Regions from separate parts of the Pseudarthrobacter sp. Hb11 genome, predicted to be linked through region 2. Evidence: riboswitches for the same ligand, from Rfam matches in the RefSeq annotation. Region 2 holds a riboswitch; each other region holds the start of a gene.

Region 1 (6,538 bases), on a different contig from region 2:
CAGTGTCTGGCCCGGATGCCGCTGCCGGCGCTGATGCCAGTGCAGGTGCCGACACTCTCGATCTCCCGGCCGCAGAGCCCGCAGTCGAGGCAGCCGAGACGAAGCCGGTCCGCCGCCGTCGGGTTGCCACCCGGAAGACCTCGGCACCGGCCGCCGCAGCGGAGCCTGCAACGGAACCGACAGATCTCCAGGCAGCTCCTGTTGCGGCCGAAGCGGTTGAGGCAGCTGCCGTGCCCGCAGCAGCCACCCAGCCGGCATCAGCCACCCAGCCGGCATCAGCCGAGGCTGCTGCTGAAGAAGCTCCCGCAGCAGAAGCTCCGTCAGAAGAAGCCCCGTCAGCACCGGCTGCAGAGGCGGCTCCGAAGGCGGAAGCCCCGCAGGCAGCAGCTTCCGGGGAGCAGGCACCGGCCGCGCCTTCCAGCCCCTTCGGCTCCTTGTTCATGGAACCCGCTTCCCCCACCTCCGTGCTGTTCCAGGCGCCGGACCTGAGCACCGTGGTGCGTCCGGTTCCCGCCGCCGTGGAAGAGGCACCGGAGGACGACGCCGATGAGGTCGATTCGGAGGACGCCAACGGCCGCCGCAAGCGCAGGGGCCGCGGCCGCCGCGGACGCAGCCGCATTGGTGAGCGTGAGGCCGGCGCCGGCCTCGAGGGCAGCGAAGATGCTGACGGCGATGCTTCCGACGACGCCGACGAAGAGTCGGCCGGGCAGGTCGAAGACGGCGTAACGTCCCGCCGTCGCCGTCGCCGCCGCCGTGGCGACCAGGACCTCGAACTGACGGGCGGGGGAGACGACGATCCGCCCAACACGGTCACCCGCGTCCGCGCGCCGCGTGCCGTGAGCGAACCGGCCGTCAGCAACCGCGTCACCAGCGTCAAGGGATCCACCCGTCTGGAGGCGAAGAAGCAGCGCCGGCGCGAGTCCCGTGACACCGGCCGCCGCCGCACCGTCATCACCGAAGCCGAGTTCCTGGCCCGCCGCGAGTCTGTCGACCGGCAGATGATCGTGCGCCAGCGCGACGACAGAATCCAGATCGCCGTCCTCGAAGACGGCGTCCTGGCCGAGCATTTCGTGTCGAAGACCCAGCAGGACTCGCTGATCGGCAACGTGTACCTGGGCAAGGTCCAGAACGTGCTGCCCTCCATGGAAGCCGCCTTCGTGGACATCGGACGCGGCCGCAACGCCGTCCTGTACGCCGGTGAAGTGAACTGGGAAGCCGTCAACCTTGAGGGCAAGCAGCGCCGCATCGAAAACGCGCTCAAGTCCGGTGATACCGTCCTGGTCCAGGTGACCAAGGACCCCGTGGGACACAAGGGCGCCCGCCTGACCAGCCAGATCTCCCTGCCCGGCCGCTACCTGGTGTTCGTGCCCGGCGGCTCCATGACCGGCATCTCCCGCAAGCTGCCCGACGTCGAACGCAACCGCCTCAAGCGCATCCTCAAGGACCGCCTGCCCGAGCAGGCCGGCGTCATCGTCCGCACCGCCGCCGAAGGCGCTTCCGAGGAAGAGCTGACGCACGACATCAACCGGCTGCGCGCCCAGTGGGAAGGCATCGAGAGCCAGTCGAAGTCCACCAAGATCCTCGCCCCGGAACTGCTTTACGGCGAACCGGACCTCACCATCAAGGTGGTCCGTGACGTCTTCAACGAGGACTTCTCCAAGCTGATCGTCTCGGGTGAGGAAGCCTGGGACACCATCGAGGCGTACGTTACCTATGTGGCGCCGGACCTGGTGGGCCGCCTCGAGAAGTGGACCAAGGACCAGGACATCTTTGCTGCCTGGCGTATCGACGAGCAGATCCACAAGGCCCTGGAGCGGAAGGTATTCCTGCCATCCGGCGGTTCGCTGGTGATCGACCGCACCGAAGCCATGACCGTGGTGGACGTCAACACCGGCAAGTTCACCGGCAGCGGCGGCAACCTCGAAGAGACGGTGACCAAAAACAACCTTGAAGCTGCGGAAGAAGTGGTCCGCCAGCTCCGCCTCCGCGATATCGGCGGCATCATCGTCATCGACTTCATCGACATGGTCCTCGAATCCAACCGTGACCTCGTTCTCCGCCGCATGGTGGAGTGCCTGGGACGCGACCGCACCAAACACCAGGTTGCCGAAGTGACGTCCCTCGGCCTGGTGCAGATGACGCGCAAGAGGATGGGCACCGGGCTGCTGGAAGTATTCGGCGAGCAGTGCGAAACGTGCGCCGGCCGCGGCATTGTCACCCACGACGACCCCGTGGAGCACCGGCGGGCCAACATCGTGGCGGCTGAGCACCACGTCCAGCGGTCAGACAGCCGTCCCGAAGCCCGCAGCGAAAGCCACCGCAACGACGCCCCGCGCATCGACAGCAGCCAGCCCGGTGTACGTCCGGACCGCAAACGGCGGCGGGGCCGCGGCGGCCAGCAGCCGGACATTGCCCCGGCTGTTGCCGTGCACGTCCACACGGTCCAGCCCGACCCCACGGACGCTGAGCGGCACGCCAAGGCGGAGGCTACCCGGTTGGCCCTAGCCAACATCGCCGCCGCAGCACATGCAGCCCACCTGCACGACGACGAAGTGGCGGCAGCCAGGCAGGCGGCTGCGGAGCAGCCCGCCCCTGCAGTGGAAGCTGCAAGGCGCGATGACGATACGCGTCCGGCTGCCGTGCTCACCTTCGGCGGTGAGAAGGTGGTGTTGCCCTTCGTTGAGCACGCTGAAGAGCAGCAGCCGAAACCGGCTCTGACCCTGGACCGGCTCGCTGAAGCCTTCGCCCACCTGGGCCAGCCGGCGGCAGCGGAAGCGCAGCCCGAGCAGGCAAAACCGGAGGAGAAGCCGGCGGAGCGCGGGGAACCGGTCCAGCCCGCACAGGTGCCGGTTGCTTCAGCCGCTGCTGCAGCACCCGCCAAGGACTACACGGACCACACGCTGGAGCAGTCCCGGCAGCGCCGGCCGCGGCGCAACCGCAGTGCGAGCCGTGCCCAGGGAGCTGCCAACGAAACCACGGTGCAGCACCATGAAAGCGTGGCGGCAGCCAGCACAGGCCATACCCACGAGGCAAAGGCCCCGGCGGCGGCCGGTACCGCTGACTCCAGTGGAGGAAGCGCAGGCACAGAAAAACCGGCAGCAAAGCCGGCGGAGGCGCCGATCATCCTGGGCGTAGGGGTGCCTGCCTCCGAGCTCTAGGAGCCACCAGTACGGAATGCCCGGTCAGCCACTGCAGTGGCCGGCCGGGCATCCTGCGTTAACTCCAGTAGATGAAGTGCAGTCTGGGCCTAAAGCAGGGAACGAAGAACAGGTGGCGGTCGCAATGTGTCACCTTCGGACTGCGCCTGGCAAAAAAGCTAGGCTGGGGAAACGACACGGGGTGCCGCGCAGAGAGCCGGCTGAGATCCACACCCGTTGAACCTGTCCGGTTAGCACCGGCGAAGGGATGTCTCTTGTCTGCGACTCTTGTAATGCCCACTGCCTCCCCGGCAACCTTCACTGCGGCACCAACAACACCAGGCCGGGAAATACCCCGGGTCCTCTCCATCGCCGGCTCCGATCCTTCCGGCGGCGCCGGCATCCAGGCCGACCTGAAGAGCATCGCAGCGCTCGGAGGCTACGGGATGGCTGCCATTACTGCCCTCACCGCCCAGAACACGCACCGTGTCCGGTCCGTTCACGTGCCCCCTGCCGCGTTCCTGGCTGAGCAGCTGGATGCCATCAGTGACGACATCGGCATAGATGCCGTGAAAATCGGCATGCTGGGCAACGCCGAGGTGATCGAGGCGGTGGGGGCGTGGGTCCGGAAGGTGCGTCCCGCCGTCGTGGTCCTGGACCCAGTGATGGTTGCCACCAGTGGCGACCGGCTCCTGCAGGAGTCCGCGGAAGCGGCACTGCGCGCGCTCCTGCCACTTGCCCACCTCATTACCCCCAACCTGGCGGAGCTCGCCATGCTCGTTGGCGGGGACCTGCAGGACAGCTGGGCCGGGGCAGTGGAACAGGGCCGCGCCCTTGCCGCTGCCACCGGCGCAACAGTGCTGGTCAAGGGCGGCCACCTGGAGGGCAACGAGTGCCCCGATGCGCTGGTCAGCACCACGGGCCTGCTCTCCAATGAAGTGGTAGTGGTGCTGGGGGAGCGGCTGGAAACCCGCAACAGCCACGGCACCGGCTGTTCGCTCTCGTCCGCAATGGCAACCGCACAAGCGCGGCTGGGGAACTGGGAAGCGTCCCTCCGGGAGGTCAAGCCCTGGCTCGCCGGCGCTCTTGAGGCATCCGAAGCGCTGGAGGTGGGAACGGGCAGCGGGCCCGTGCACCACTTCCATCACCTCCGGCCGCAGCCTTCCGAAGGGAGCTTCGCGGCACAACTCCGGGGCGAGGCGCAGCAATACCTGGATGACATCCATGCCTTGGACTTCATCCGCAACCTGGCTTCAGGCAGGCTGGAGGAGCATAAGTTTGCGTATTACCTTGCACAGGACGCCATCTACCTCAACGGCTATTCGCGCGTACTGGCCAGGGCGAGTGCGCTTGCACCCACCGAGGCAGAACAGCTCTTCTGGGCGGCCTCAGCAGGGCAGTGCCTCGAGGTCGAGTCGGAGCTCCACCGCTCGTGGTTGGCCACGCGGAAGGTCCAGCCCCGACTGGGCCCGGTGACCAAGTCCTACGTGGACCACCTGACCGCGGCATCGGCGTCGGGCAGCTACGCGGTTCTGGCGGCGGCCGTCCTGCCCTGCTTCTGGCTCTACGCGGAGGTGGGGGCAACGCTGCACGCCCAGTTCGTTGCCGCCGGCGAAGCTCCGGCGCACCCCTATGCCAACTGGCTGCGCACCTACGCCGACGAAGACTTCGCAGCTGCCACCCGAAGGGCCGTAGCAATAGTGGATGAAGCGGGGCGCAAGGCCTCCGCCGCGGACCGGGCGGCCATGGTCACGGCCTTCAAGCAGTCCTGCCGGCTGGAGGTGGACTTCTTCGACGCGCCGCGCCTCCACTCCTGACCACTCGCGGGCGGGTTGGCCGGTACTATGGTGGGGCATGGTGCGGACGCCGGAGTTGAACTGTGGTACCTATCGCAGACAACCGGCCGGGACCAGCCTCATTTGCGGCCGGAGACAAAATTAGCGTATTCTGGATCTTCGGTGCTTACGCCAACACTTGGGTTATGACCCCACGGCGTTGAGGCACAGCGAGAAACCAGGCTTTCATGGCCGGTTCCGCACGCAAATTTAGTAATAAACGTCGAGAGAAGTGAGTTCCCAAGTGGTGTACGCGATTGTCCGCGCAGGCGGCCGCCAAGAGAAGGTTTCCGTTGGAGACTTCGTTACCCTGAACCGCGTCGCCGGTGGAGCTGGCAGCACCATTCAGCTGCCCGCGCTGCTCCTGGTTGATGGTGACAAGATCACCACCGCCGCTGCTGACCTGGCCAAGGTAACTGTTACGGCTGAGATCCTGAACGACCTCCGTGGTCCGAAGATTGTGATCCAGAAGTTCAAGAACAAGACCGGTTACAAGAAGCGCCAGGGTCACCGCCAGGAACTGACCAAGGTCAAGATCACTGGTATCCAGTAACCTTCGTTACTGTTCAGGTTTTTCAGCAGATCCCCAGAATTTAGAGGCAGGCATTTCAAATGGCACATAAAAAGGGCGCGAGCTCCACTCGCAACGGTCGTGATTCCAACGCTCAGTACCTCGGCGTAAAGCGCTTCGGCGGCCAGGTTGTTTCCGCAGGCGAGATCATCGTCCGCCAGCGCGGCACCCACTTCCACCCGGGCGCCGGCGTTGGCCGTGGCGGCGACGACACCCTGTTCGCACTGACCCCGGGAGCCGTTGAATTCGGAACCCGCCGCGGTCGTCGCGTCGTCAACATCGTTGCTGCTGCAGCTGCAGAGTAACAAATAGTTCTGAAGCGGTGGAGCGGGCCAGATGGTCCGCTCCACTGTTCTTTTAACCGCATTACAATCGTCTTGGCGCCCCACGGCGTCCAGGAAACAGCACTGAGGAGATCCACGTGGCCAGCTTTGTAGACCGGGTAGTACTGCACGTATCCGGCGGTACCGGCGGCCACGGATGCGTTTCCGTCCACCGCGAGAAGTTCAAGCCGCTTGGCGGTCCCGATGGCGGCAACGGCGGCAACGGCGGCGACGTGATCCTTCGCGTGGACCACCAGACCACCACCCTCCTTGACTACCACCACGCTCCCCACCGCCACGCCACCAACGGCGGCCCGGGCATGGGCGACTGGCGCGGAGGCAAGAACGGCGAAACGCTCATCCTCCCCGTTCCGGACGGCACAGTGGTCAAATCCAAGGACGGCACCGTCCTCGCGGACCTCGTCGGCGAAGGCGCCGAGTACGTGGCCGCAGCAGGCGGCATCGGCGGCCTCGGCAACGCCGCGCTGTCGTCGCAGAAACGCAAGGCTCCCGGGTTCGCACTGCTCGGCATCGAGGGCGAATCCAGCGACATCGTGCTGGAACTCAAGTCGATCGCCGACATCGCCCTGGTGGGCTTTCCGTCCGCCGGCAAGTCCAGCCTCATCGCGGCCATGTCCGCGGCCAGGCCCAAGATCGCCGACTACCCCTTCA
Region 2 (6,538 bases):
CCAGCACGGTATGGCACTGTCCTATGACGCGCTGTTCCTGCGCCGCCACGGCTACGATCCGGTGGCGGAGCCCGTAGAGTCCTCCTTCGAGGAGGACACGGCCATTGTGTTGCGGTCCCTTGCCGACGACGGCAGGGGTGCTGCCGGAGGGCATATCGTGGCGCACGCCCAAGGAGCCATCTCAGCCATGATGGCAGCCGTCGAACGTCCGGACCTCGTTTTTTCCTTGACGCTGGTGGAGCCGGCCTGCCTGTCACTGACAGCCGAGCTGCCGGCCACGGCCGCGCACATCGGTCTTATGCAGCCACTGTTCGACGTCCGGCACCAGATGAGTGACCAGGATTTCCAGCGCGAGTTTGTCCGCAGGGTCTACGCCACGGACCTGCAACACCCGGCCACGGTGGAGGAGAAGCGTTCCGCCAGGCGGCTCCGGCTCCAGGCCACCTCCTGGGAAGCCCCGCTGCACATTGTTCCCGGCGTTCCTACCCTTGTCCTGACCGGGGGATGGGAGCCGCTTTACGAGGAAATTGCCGGGTACCTGCGGGAAACCGGCGCCCTGCACCGCACGGCGGCGGGAGGACACCGGCCCCAGGACTCCCGCGAAGGGGACCGCATTATCCGCTCGTTCATCAGCGACGTGAGCCGGGTCCAGTCAGCCCGGGCCTCTTAGGCGCCCGGGCGTCCGGCGGAGACGCGCGGCTCAGGCAGGTAGACCTTGCCGCCGGCGGCCAGGAATTCCTGGCTCTTGTCCCGCATGCCGGACGCCAGCTTTGCAAGTGCCGCCTGGGACTCCGCTGAACCGTATTCGTCCCGGATATCCTGGCTGATCCTCATCGAGCAGAACTTTGGACCACACATGGAGCAGAAGTGCGCGGTTTTGGCGGGTTCCGCAGGAAGGGTCTCGTCGTGGAATGCCTCGGCCGTCACCGGATCGAGGGACAACGCGAACTGGTCCCGCCAGCGGAACTCGAACCGCGCCTTGGACAGCGCGTCATCGCGTTCGTGCGCACCCGGGTGGCCCTTGGCGAGGTCTGCTGCGTGCGCCGCAATCTTGTAGGTGATCACCCCTGTTTTGACGTCGTCCTTGTTGGGCAGGCCAAGATGTTCCTTGGGAGTGACGTAGCACAACATGGCGGTGCCGTAGCGGGCGATCTCCGTGGCGCCGATGGCAGACGTGATGTGGTCGTACCCCGGTGCCACGTCGGTAACCAGCGGCCCCAACGTGTAGAAGGGCGCCCCCTTGCACAGCTCCTGCTGGCGTTCGGCGTTCTCCCGGACCAGGTGGAACGGTATGTGGCCGGGGCCCTCCACCATCACCTGCACGTCGTATTCCCAGGCGCGCTGCGTCAGCTCGGCCAGGGTGTCCAGTTCGGCGAACTGCGCGGCGTCGTTGGCGTCCGCCGTCGCGCCGGGCCGCAGGCCGTCGCCCAACGAAAACGCGACGTCGTACCTGGCGAAGATTTGGCAAAGCTCGTCGAAGTGCGTGTAAAGGAAGTTTTCGCGGTGATGCGCCAGGCACCAGCCTGCCATGATCGACCCGCCGCGGGACACGATGCCGGTCACCCGGTTGGCGGTCAGGGGAACGTACCGGAGCAGGACTCCGGCGTGGACGGTCATGTAGTCCACGCCTTGTTCGCACTGCTCTATGACGGTATCGCGGAATATTTCCCAGGTCAGCGCGTTCGCTTCGCCGTTGACCTTTTCAAGGGCCTGGTAAATGGGGACGGTGCCGATCGGAACCGGCGAGTTGCGGATGATCCATTCCCTGGTGGTGTGGATATCTTCACCGGTGGACAGGTCCATGACGGTGTCAGCGCCCCACTGCGCGGCCCACTGCAGCTTGTCCACTTCTTCCGCGATGGAACTGGTGACGGCCGAGTTGCCGATGTTGGCGTTGATCTTCACCAGGAAGGCCTTGCCGATGATCATGGGTTCGGACTCGGGATGGTTGATGTTGTTCGGCATGATGGCGCGGCCGGCAGCCAGTTCGCTGCGGACCAGCTCCACATCGCAGTTCTCCCGCAGCGCCACGAAACGCATTTCGGGCGTGATGGTGCCCTGCCGTGCATAGCGCATCTGCGTCACCGTCCTGCCTTCGACGGCGCGGCGGGGCACCGGCGGCGTGCCCTTCCACTCCACGCTGGCGGCACCGCGGCGGACAGCCGAGCGGCCGTCATCGAACAGGTTCCGTCCCCTGCCGCCGTAGGTTTCCGTGTCCCCACGTGCTGCTATCCACTCGGCGCGGAAGGGGTTGAGGCCACGGACGGGGTCGCTTCCCGGGCCTGCCGTCCGGTAGGTGCGAAACGGGCCGTTGGCCTCGCCGTTTGGCGAGTCCGCCAAGGAAATCTCAGTGACGGGCACCCGGATACCAGAGGTTTCATCGTGGATATAGGCCAGCGAATGGGACTTCAGCGACTGGGTAACAGGTGGCTGGTCCTGGCCGCCGGCCGTCATACCGGACGGAATGTGGGCGGGGCCCAGCTGTGCTTTTGGTGTACGCAAGGGAATACTCACTTCCTTCGCCGGCATTACCCGGACAGGTTCAACGGTCGCAGGCTGCGTCAGCCCGATCTCAGCCCCTGCAGGGGCACCCGTGTGGTCAGGAACGAAGCTACCACAGCCGTCCGGGAGGGGCTTGTCACCTTGCCGGTGCTAGCCTGACTGGCGAGGAAGAGGGGCCTAATGCCGGAAGTTATCGAATTCAGCGGCCCGGTGCTCACCGGGCCGGACACCGTGCGGCGGGGACTGTGGTCCGTTGACGGGCTGTTGACCTTCACCCGGCCGCCGCTCGTTCCCGAACGGGTCCTGGACGGCTGCGTGCTTCCGGGCTTCGTTGATGCCCACTGCCACATCGGGCTGGGACCCGGCGGCGCCGTGGATCCTGCGACGGCGGAGGAACAGGCCCGGACGGACCTGAACGCAGGCACATTGCTGGCCCGGGACGCCGGTTCCCCTGCTGACACCCGCTTCCTGCAGGACAGCCGCGACGCGCCGGTGCTGATCCGGGCCGGCAGGCATGTAGCCAGGACCGGCCGGTACTTACGGGGTTTCGCTGAGGAAGTTGAACCGGACGGCCTGGTGGAAGCCGTCCGGAAGCAGGCCCGGGACGGCGACGGCTGGGTCAAGCTTGTGGGGGACTGGATCGACCGCGGCGCCGGTGACCTGGCGCCGTCGTTTCCCGCCGCCGTCGTTAGGGACGCTGTCCAGGCGGTGCACGACGAGGGGGCCCGGATCACCGCGCATTGCTTTGCCGAAGACACCCTGGACCAGATGCTGGACGCGGGCATCGACTGCATCGAACACGCCACCGGGCTCCTGCCGCGGCACCTCCCGCGGTTCGTGGAGCAGGGCATCCCCATTGTTCCCACCCTCATCAACATCGCCACTTTCCCGGACATCGCAGCGCAGGCGGAGCCCAAGTTTCCCCGGTACGCCGCACACATGCGCGCGCTGTGGGAGCGCCGGGCGGAGCGGGTGCTGGAGGCGTACGAGGCAGGGGTGCAGATCTACGCCGGTACCGATGCCGGCAGCGTCATACGGCACGGCAGGATCGCCGATGAAATCCTTGCCCTCCATCACGCAGGGCTTCCCATGGCCGCTGCCCTCGACGCCGCCTGCTGGGGCGCCCGGGAGTGGCTGGGCGCCGAGGGTCTGCAGGAGGGGGCCCGCGCCGACGTCGTGCTGTGCAGGGAGGATCCGCGGAAGGTTCCGGAAACGGTCAGCGGGCTGGCAAACGTTGTGCTGGGCGGCCGCGTCCTTCGTTGATGCCGGCATCGGGAGGACTTTTGTGGCACTTGGAATAAATTGAAGCTTCAAGTAATTTTAATAGTCATAGGCCCCCACCCCAAAGGGCCCCAGCACCGGGAGTTCCCACATGACTGCAGAAACCGCAAGCCAGGACCTTCTTCCCGCCGACCTCACCATGGGCACCGTGATGCTCAAGGTCGGCGACATGAAGGTTATGACCGATTACTACCAGCGGGCCCTTGGGCTTGAGGTTGTCGCCGAGCAGGACGGCGGAATCTACCTCGGCCGCCTGCAGAAGCCCCTGGTCCACCTTGCGCCCGCTCCCGGGCTGAACCTCCCGGGCAGGGGAGAGGCCGGCCTCTTCCACACGGCGCTGCTTTTTGACAACCAGGCAGACCTCGCAGCCACCATCGCCACCGCGGCACAGTTCGAGCCCCGCTCGTTCACGGGCAGCGCCGACCATCTCGTCAGTGAGGCCTTCTACTTCAACGACCCGGAAGGCAACGGCATCGAGCTGTACTGGGACCGGCCGCGGAGCAACTGGTCCTGGAACGGCACCGACGTGGTCATGGACAGCCTGGCCCTGCCGCCGCAGCGTTACCTGGAACAGCACCTCACCGAAGAATCCCTGGAGCGCCAGCACGGATCCGTGGCAGGAATTGGCCACGTCCACCTCCAGGTGGGCGACGTCCATTCTGCCCGCGACTTCTACGTGGGGATCCTCGGCTTCGAAAAGACTGCGGGCTGGCACGGGCAGGCATTGTTCGTCTCCGCCGGCGGCTACCACCACCACATGGCCATGAATGTCTGGAACAGCCGTGGCGCCGGGCCCCGCAAGGACACACTCGGCCTCGGCGAGGTACTCATCGAGGTGCCGTCCGGAGACGACGTCGGGGCTCTCGCGGACCGCCTGAAGGTCGCAGGGCTGCCGGCCCATCACACTGGCGCGGAGCTGCGGTTCGAGGATCCCTGGCGCAACAGAATCCGGGTGGCGGTCCGCTGACGCTTGCGCCCCCTGCGCAGGCCCCCCGCGCCTGGGCAGGGGCGGGCTTTGTACTAGGCTGAAGCCGAACGGCCGGGGCGGCGGGCGCCGCTTTCCTGAAGGCCGCACCGTCGACGGAATGAGGGCAATTCCCATGGGCTTTACCGAAATCTTTGTGGCCACCCACGAAGGCGCGCTGAAGCGCGCCGGAATCCTGGACCAGGGCGGAAGCGCGCCTGCCGGCGATGCTGTCAGGATCCAGGGAATCAGTGATTTCGAAGTAGAGCAGCTCGGCGACCTGGCCGGCACTGCGGTGCACGCCGGTGGGTCCGACTATGAGCTGACCATGGTGGACGTTTCGAGCGATTCGCTCCTGGCTGTCCCGGCCGCCATGGTCCGTGCCCTGGCGGACCTGCTCTCCTATGAAACCGAGGGGGAAGGCAACGTCCTCGACGACGTAGCCGAGCAGTGGGCAGCCCAGGACGACATGCCGTTCGAAGCAGCCCAGGCACGGACCTATGTGCAGCAGCTGGCGGAACTGGCCGGCGGAATCGACGACGCAGAACGCACCGGCCTGTACGTCTGGTCCTCCTGACACCACCGTCGGCTTCCCTGCCCGGTGACGGCGGGCGGGGTCCCAAGTCGAAATCCGGACGCTCATCTGGCACAATAAACAGGTACTCGATCTGCGTGGCCCCTCTCTCCGCGTCCGGATCCTGTCCTTCGAGCCCGCAAGTACGGCCCGCCCCACGGGTGCAGAACGCCGGGTTCACCCCCTTTCTGAAACAGGAGTGACCACAAAAGTGGCCGTAAAGATTCGCCTTAAGCGCTTTGGCAAAATGCGCGCACCGTACTACCGCATCGTCGTCGCAGACTCACGCACCAAGCGTGACGGCCGCGCCATCGAGGAGATCGGCAAGTACCACCCCACCGAAGAGCCCTCGTACATCGAGGTCGACTCCGAGCGTGCCCAGTACTGGCTCTCCGTCGGCGCCCAGCCGTCCGAGCAGGTTGCCGCTATCCTGAAGATCACCGGTGACTGGCAGAAGTTCAAGGGCCTCCCGGGCCAGGAAGGCACCCTGAAGACCAAAGCTCCGAAGGAAGCCTTCGTTGCCCCGGAAAAGGGTTCTGTGATCATCCCGGAAGCCATCACCAAGAAGGCATCCAAGTCTGACGCAGCCGAGGCACCGGCCGAAGCAGAGACCACCGAGGCTGAGTAAATTGCTGGCAGAAGCGCTCGAACACCTGGTCCGGGGGATCGTTGATTCCCCGGATGACGTCAAGGTCAGCTCCAAGAGCAACCGCCGCGGGGACACCCTCGACGTGCGGGTCCATCAGGACGACCTCGGACGGGTGATCGGCCGCCAGGGCCGCACGGCACGCGCACTGCGCACCGTTGTGGCAGCCCTGGCCGGCGGCGAACCGGTAAGGGTCGACGTCGTCGACACCGACCGCCGCCGCTGAGCGCTCAGCAACATCAGTTTTTGCTCCGGCCCCTCCACCAAACGGTGGAGGGGCCGGAGTGCTTTCACCAGAACACCGCCAACCACATCCAAGACAGAGGAACACATGCAGCTCCAGGTGGCACGAATCGGCAAACCCCACGGCATTCGCGGGGAAGTTACGGTCCAGGTCCTGACGGACGCCCCTGGGGACCGGTTTGTGCCGGGTACTGAATTTGTGGTGGAACCGGCGTCCGCAGGTCCGCTTACCGTGAGCAGCGCCCGCTGGAACAAGGACATTCTCCTGCTGGGCTTCGACGAGGTTGGGACCCGCAATGAAGCGGAGACCCTGCGTGGAGCCAAGCTC
Region 3 (6,538 bases), on a different contig from region 2:
GTACGGCCCACGCGGTGCAGGTAGATTTTCTCGTCTTCCACGCACTGGTAGTTGATCACGTGGGTGACGTCATCGACGTCGATGCCGCGTGCGGCGACGTCGGTGGCCACCAGGACGTCCACCTTGTTGTTGCGGAATGCGCGGAGGGCCTGTTCGCGGGCGCCCTGGCCAAGGTCACCGTGGATGGCGGCGGCGGCGAAACCGCGGTCCACGAGCTCCTCCGCCACCTTGGCGGCGGTGCGCTTGGTTTTGGTGAAGATGATGGTGCGGCCGCGGCCACGCGCCTGGAGGATGCGGGCCACAACTTCAATCTTGTCCATGCTGTGCGCACGGTAGATGAGTTGGCGGATGTCGCGCTTGGTGAGGCCCTCGTCATCAGGATCTGCCGCGCGGATGTGCGTGGGCTGCGTCATGTAGCGGCGGGCCATGGCGATGACCGGGCCGGGCATGGTGGCGGAGAACAGCAGGGTCTGGCGGACGGCGGGGGTGCCGGCGATGAGGGTTTCGACGTCGGGCAGGAAGCCGAGGTCGAGCATTTCGTCGGCCTCGTCCAGGATGACCATTTTGACGTTCTTGAGGCTCAGGTGCTTCTGCTTGTAGAGGTCGATGAGGCGGCCGGGTGTTCCCACCACGATCTCCACGCCCTTCGTCAGTGCCTCCACCTGGGGCTCGTAGGCACGGCCGCCGTAAATGGTGGCGATGCGGGCGTTCCGTTTGCGGGATGCCGTCTGCAGGTCATTGGCCACCTGGACGGCGAGTTCGCGGGTGGGCACGATGACCAGGGCCTGCGGGGCGCCGGGAACGGCCAGCTTCTCGTAGCCGGGGTCGTCCTGGCCTACTACCCGCTGGAGGGCGGGGATGCCGAAGCCAAGGGTCTTGCCGGTGCCGGTCTTGGCCTGGCCAATGATGTCGTGGCCGGACAGGGCAACCGGCAAAGTCATTGCCTGGATGGGGAAGGGGTGGGTGATCCCGGCGTCGGCCAGGGATTCCACGATATCGGCCCGGACGTTGTAGTCGGCGAAGGATTTCTCCTCGATTTCGTGCGGCTTCTCGTCCGAGATGATGGTTTCTTCGGGCTCGAGGACTTCGGTGCCGGACTCGTCGGTCAGGAGCTGGTGGGTATGCAATTCACTCACGGTGGAGTTTCCTTATTCATTTGGGCAATGGCGCTGCCTGCTCAACGGGCCGGCCGCAAGGCTGTTCCGGAGCACGCTCGGGCGCACACGCAATTCCAGTGGAAGCCGATCGCGGGCTATCTAAATGCTGGCACTGGTGACCAGCGGGTGTATCTCAAGATCGCGTAGGGGCGGGCTTGTTGGTTTCAAATCAAGGAAATCAACGACCGGGCATCCATTTCTACTTCTTCAGTCTAGCCGCAGACAGCCCAATTCCCGGCTTTGCGGCCCGGTGGGCACATGACACGGCTTGTTGCGCCGCTACTCCACGAGCTCGAAGTGGACTACCCTCGTTGCGATATCCGAGGAGACCAGGCGGACCCGGACCTTGGTTCCGGACTCCAGTTCACCGGCGCAACGGGCGGTCACGGCGGGGTCCGCGATCTGGATAATGCCCGAACCGCCGTTGCCGTTGCCGTTCTTCCCGTTCCCGTTCCTGCCGTTGCCGTTCCCGTTTTTACCGTTCTCTTTTTGCGGTTTGGACCCGGAGATCACGATCGCCTCGAATTCCTGCCCAATGTGGTTGACCAGTAGGGCCGCCTCCACGGTATCCAAAGCCATGCGCTCCATCCGAGACGCGAGCTGGTCGGAGCCGGCCATAATCTCGGGCAGGGTTGGAAGGGCATCCCGCGCCCACCCCGGCACATGGCCGCCGTTGCTCAAAGCCTCGCAGATCACCAGCACAAAGCGGTCCACCAGGCGGCGCAGCGGCGCGGTGGTGTGGGCGTAGGCGGCACCGATGGCCGACTGGTCAGCGTCCTCCGGCAGGGAGCCGTCAAAGGCGGTGTAGGCGGCGCCCCGGAACAGCATGCCGGCTGAGTGCATAATGGCCAGCTGGCGGGGTTCGGTGGGGTCCAGGCTGCGCAAGTATTCGCCGTAACTGACTTCGCCATCCCAGGGTTTGCCAAGAACCTCGGTCTGCAGCCGGAAGTGGTTCAGGGAGCGCTCATCCGGGGCCGGCATGGTGCGCAGGATGCCCACCTTCCCAGCCAGCATGAGCTGAGCCGCCGCCATCCCTGTCATGAGGGATATCTGGGCGTTCCAGTCCTCTACCGGAAGCTGGGGAGCAGCGGCAATCCGGTAGCCGCCGTCGGGAAGCTGGACAATCTCCTGTTCCGGCATGTTCAGGCTCGCGCCGCCGCGGACCCGTTCCAGCTCAACGCGCTTGAGTCCCACCTCTTTGAGGAGCTGCAGTACCGGCGAGGCGGAGCCGGCATCGAGTTCGGCCTGCACCTCTTTATAGCTGAGCTTCGCGCGGCTGCGCATCCTGGCCCGTTTCACGGTCACCGAGTTCACCTCGGCGGCGCTGTCCAGGCGGAAGTCCCAGACGAAGGCAGAACAGTCCTGGCCGGGGAGGAGGCTGCCGGCCTGTTCGCTGATCACTTCCGGATGCAGCGGGATCCGCCCGTCGGGGGCGTAGAAGGTCTGGCCCCGGCGTCGCGTTTCTGCGTCCAGGGGCCCGCCGGGGTTCACAAAGGCGGGGACATCCGCGATCGCGTACAGCACGTGGTAGCCATCGCCGTCGGCTTCAATAAACAGCGCCTGGTCCAGGTCCGTGGACGACGCCGGATCGATGGTGATGAAGTCGACGCCGGTGAGGTCCTCGTCAGGGAGCTGCAGGGACTCAACTGCCGCTTTCGCGTCAGCCACCGCGTCCTCAGGGTAGGAGCCCGGCAGCTCAAGCTCGGTCCGCAGGGCGCCCAGAGCTTCCTCGAGCGCGTTGGTGTGCTCGTGGACGTTGGGACCCAGCCGATGGTGTGACACGAAAATCAGCCTAGCCCGAATTCACGCCATAGTGCAGGCACCGGGCCCGGAGTGCCGTTGGTGGCCCTACCGCGTACCGCGCCTTCGGAGGTGGCAGGTGGCAGGTAGCGGGTGTCAGGAGTTGGGGGCGTTTAGGGCGGCGAGCAGCGACGCTGCGGCGGCTGCCGGATCGCTGGCCTCCGTAATGGCGCGGACCACCACAATCCGGCGGGCGCCCGCTTCCACCACCTGCTCCACGTTGATTTGGTCGATGCCGCCTATCGCAAACCAGGGAACACCGCCGTCGGGCTGCCCATCCTGCCCTGAACGCGCAACTTCGGCGGCATATCGCACCAGCTCGAGCCCGACGGCGGCCCGCCCGGGCTTGGTGGGGGTTGCCCAGACCGGGCCGACGCAGAAGTAGTCCAGCCCAGCGGGGGCCGCGGCCGCAGCGAGGGCGGCGTCCACCTGAACAGGGCTGTGGCTGGAAAGGCCAATGGCCGCGTTGCCGTTGAGCAAGGTCCGCGCAGCGCCCAGCGGCAGGTCTTTTTGGCCGATGTGGAATACCGGCGAGCCGGACAGAACAGCGATGTCCGCCCTGTCGTTGACCGCCCAGAGCCGGCCGTGCCGTTCTGCCGCCTCCTTGAGGACTGCCAGGAGCTCCAGCTCCTCGGCTGCCTCGATGGACTTGTCCCGAAGCTGGATGATGTCCACCCCGCCGGCAAATGCTGCATCGACGAACTGGTCAAAGTCGCCGCGGTCCGTGCGGGAATCCGTGCAGAGGTAGAGGCGGGCGGCGTGGAGGCCGTTGCTGACCTTGGCATTGCTGAGGACATCGGTGCCGGCGGCGGGGGTATGGGTCACATTCATGGGGAAAAGACTAGTTCCTCTACACTTGCCTCGTACTGCGGGAGCCCGCGGCAGCTGTCACAAAGCGCCGGGCTGAGAGGGCGTCAGAGCCGACCGCTTGACCTGATCCGGTTAATGCCGGCGTAGGGAAGGAGACACATGCGCGTACCATCCAACTGCCCTGTAGACAGCCCGCCCAGGCGCGTGGACGGAATTTTCCAGGCCGACGTGGCAGTCATCGGCGGCGGAGTCATCGGCCACAGCATCGCCTGGGAGGCGAAGCGCTCCGGCCGGACAGTGGTGGTCATCGACGACGCACCGGGTACGGGGGCCAGCTGGGCTGCCGCCGGAATGCTGGCTCCGGTGAGCGAGCTGCACTATCAGGAAGAGGATCTCCTGGAATTCATGCTGGACGCCTCGGCCCGCTGGCCCGCCTTCGCCGCCCGCCTCGCAGCAGCATCGGGGGCAGATCCGGGATACATCACGACGCCGACCCTCGCCGTGGGTGCGGACGCCGCCGACCGCAGGGCACTGATGGACCTGCGCGCCGTCCAGCAGGCGAACGGCCTTTCCGTTGAACCGCTGACCGTCCGGACTGCCCGGCAGCGCGAGCCACTTCTCAGTCCCGGGATTGCCTGCGCGCTGGACACCCCCGCAGACCACCAGGTGGATCCGCGGCTGCTGGTGGCCTGCCTGCAGGCTGCCTTGACCGGCGACGGTGACGGGGACGGGGTCGGGAACGGGAACGGAGCCGCCGGGCCCGGCACTGCAGCAGCGGGCGCCGTCGACGATCACGCGGTCCTGGCCCGGGCTGCCGGTCTGTTGTGGCACGACGGAGCCGTTGCCGGCGTACGCCTCGCAGGCGGCGGAACGGTGCTGGCCGCCGAAACGGTCGTGGCGAACGGGCTGCATGCGGCAGCCCTGGAAGCACTGCCCAAAGACTTGCACCTGCCGCTCCGGCCCGTCCACGGGGACATCCTGCGCCTCGCAGTTCCCGGCCATTTGCAGCCGCTGGTGACGTCCACCGTCCGCGGGCTGGTGCACGGCGTTCCGGTCTACATCGTGCCCCGCCGGGACGGCACGGTGGTGATCGGGGCAACCCAGCGTGAGGATGCGCCGTCGGCCGCCGATGCCGTCTCCGCGGGGGGCGTCTACCGGCTCCTCCGCGACGCGCAGGTGCTGGTTCCCGCCGTCGCCGAACTCGAGCTGCTGGAATCCACGGCCCGGGCCCGCCCCGGAACTCCTGACAACGCACCGCTGCTGGGGCGGGTTCCCGCCGCTGGTAAGGACGCTGCGCCGGACTCCGGGCACATTGCCGGCCTCATCATCGCCACCGGGTTTTTCCGCCACGGAGTCCTGCTGGCGCCGGCCGCCGCTGCCGTCTGCCGGGAGCTCCTGGACGGGTATGAAGACCCCCGCTGGGCTGCCTTCAACCCGGGCCGCTTCTCCGCCAAGCCAGGTGCCCGCACTCCTGCCCGCCTTCGCAACACACCGCCCATAAAGGAAACAGCATGAACATCACCTTGAACGGAACCCTGCACGTTGTGCCCGAGGGTGCCTCCATCACCGTGCTCGTCAGCGAGGTCACCGGGCGCCCCCTCGCTGCCAGCGGCCAGGCAACTGACGGCCGGAAACTTGGCGTGGCCGTGGCCCACAATTCACAGGTCGTGCCCCGCAGCCAGTGGTTTGCCACTGCGCTCGCGGACGGCGACGACGTTGAGCTCGTCACGGCAGTGCAGGGAGGCTGACACCATGACCGAAATCGTCACCACCACAAGCCTTGCAGGCCACGACGATCCGCTGGTGATTGACGGCGTCGCACTGACCTCCCGGCTCATTATGGGCACCGGCGGCGCGCCAAGCCTGGACGGACTGGGAGCAGCCCTGCTGGCCTCGGGCACGGGACTGACCACGGTGGCTATGCGGCGGTATTCCACCGCGGAGACGGGCTCACTCTTCCAGCTGCTCTTGGACCACGGCATCCGCGTGCTGCCCAACACTGCAGGCTGCTTCACGGCGCGGGACGCCGTCCTGACCGCCGAACTCGCCCGTGAGGCGCTGGAAACCGACTGGGTGAAGCTTGAAGTCATCGCCGATGAACAGACTTTGCTGCCGGACGCCGTCGAGCTGGTGGACGCTACGGAACAACTCGTCAACAGGGGCTTCAAGGTCTTCGCATACACCAACGACGATCCCGTCCTCGCGCTGCGGCTTGAGAACCTCGGGGCCACCGCGGTGATGCCGCTCGGGGCGCCGATCGGCACCGGACTGGGCATCCTGAACCCGCACAACATCGAGCTGATCGTGTCCCGCGCCGCGGTGCCGGTGGTTCTGGACGCCGGCATCGGTACTGCCTCGGACGCGGCCCTGGCCATGGAGCTGGGGTGCGACGCCGTGCTTCTGGCCACCGCCGTGACCCGTGCCCAAAATCCTGCGCTGATGGGGGAGGCCTTCAAACACGCGGTGATCGCCGGTAGGCTGGCGAAAGCGGCCGGCAGGATCCCGCGTCGCGAACATGCACTGGCGTCGTCGGCTATGGAGGGCCGGGCCGAGTTCCTGTAGCCCGCTCCCGGTGCCGCGGACGCCAACCATCAGGCGAGGAGCAGCTATGGCCGGCAAGGACGTTCTTTCTCCCGAGCGGCTCGAGGACGCCTTGGCTGTCCTGCCGGACTGGCGGTACCGCGAGGGTGCACTGGTGACCGTGTACAAGCTGCCGACGGCGGCTGCCGCACTTGAGCTGATTGCCGCCGTCGGGCGCCTTGCCGAGGAAC

What was found. A riboswitch is a leader RNA that binds a small molecule or an ion and turns the genes downstream of it on or off. The one in region 2 is predicted to bind thiamine pyrophosphate.
Region 1: linked by a shared signal. The riboswitch ahead of thiD (bifunctional hydroxymethylpyrimidine kinase/phosphomethylpyrimidine kinase) and the one ahead of thiC (phosphomethylpyrimidine synthase ThiC) in region 2 are both predicted to bind thiamine pyrophosphate.
Region 3: linked by a shared signal. The riboswitch ahead of AC50X7_RS04935 (FAD-dependent oxidoreductase) and the one ahead of thiC (phosphomethylpyrimidine synthase ThiC) in region 2 are both predicted to bind thiamine pyrophosphate.

Annotation. Positions count from the first base shown of each region.
Region 1 covers NZ_JBWZCM010000001.1:59,081-65,618, forward strand. The annotation lists gene AC50X7_RS00305 (Rne/Rng family ribonuclease) at 1-3,158, shown strand, start outside; TPP riboswitch at 3,326-3,423, shown strand; gene thiD (bifunctional hydroxymethylpyrimidine kinase/phosphomethylpyrimidine kinase) at 3,431-4,954, shown strand; gene rplU (50S ribosomal protein L21) at 5,217-5,525, shown strand; gene rpmA (50S ribosomal protein L27) at 5,585-5,848, shown strand; gene obgE (GTPase ObgE) at 5,965-6,538, shown strand, end outside.
Region 2 covers NZ_JBWZCM010000016.1:16,529-23,066, reverse strand. The annotation lists gene AC50X7_RS16925 (alpha/beta fold hydrolase) at 1-670, shown strand, start outside; gene thiC (phosphomethylpyrimidine synthase ThiC) at 667-2,454, opposite strand; TPP riboswitch at 2,498-2,605, opposite strand; gene AC50X7_RS16915 (amidohydrolase family protein) at 2,683-3,765, shown strand; gene AC50X7_RS16910 (VOC family protein) at 3,875-4,750, shown strand; gene AC50X7_RS16905 (hypothetical protein) at 4,884-5,324, shown strand; gene rpsP (30S ribosomal protein S16) at 5,533-5,949, shown strand; gene AC50X7_RS16895 (RNA-binding protein) at 5,951-6,193, shown strand; gene rimM (ribosome maturation factor RimM) at 6,299-6,538, shown strand, end outside.
Region 3 covers NZ_JBWZCM010000002.1:260,961-267,498, reverse strand. The annotation lists gene AC50X7_RS04950 (DEAD/DEAH box helicase) at 1-1,136, opposite strand, end outside; gene AC50X7_RS04945 (RNB domain-containing ribonuclease) at 1,437-2,939, opposite strand; gene thiE (thiamine phosphate synthase) at 3,054-3,788, opposite strand; TPP riboswitch at 3,816-3,934, shown strand; gene AC50X7_RS04935 (FAD-dependent oxidoreductase) at 3,927-5,282, shown strand; gene thiS (sulfur carrier protein ThiS) at 5,279-5,515, shown strand; gene AC50X7_RS04925 (thiazole synthase) at 5,520-6,329, shown strand; gene AC50X7_RS04920 (4a-hydroxytetrahydrobiopterin dehydratase) at 6,376-6,538, shown strand, end outside.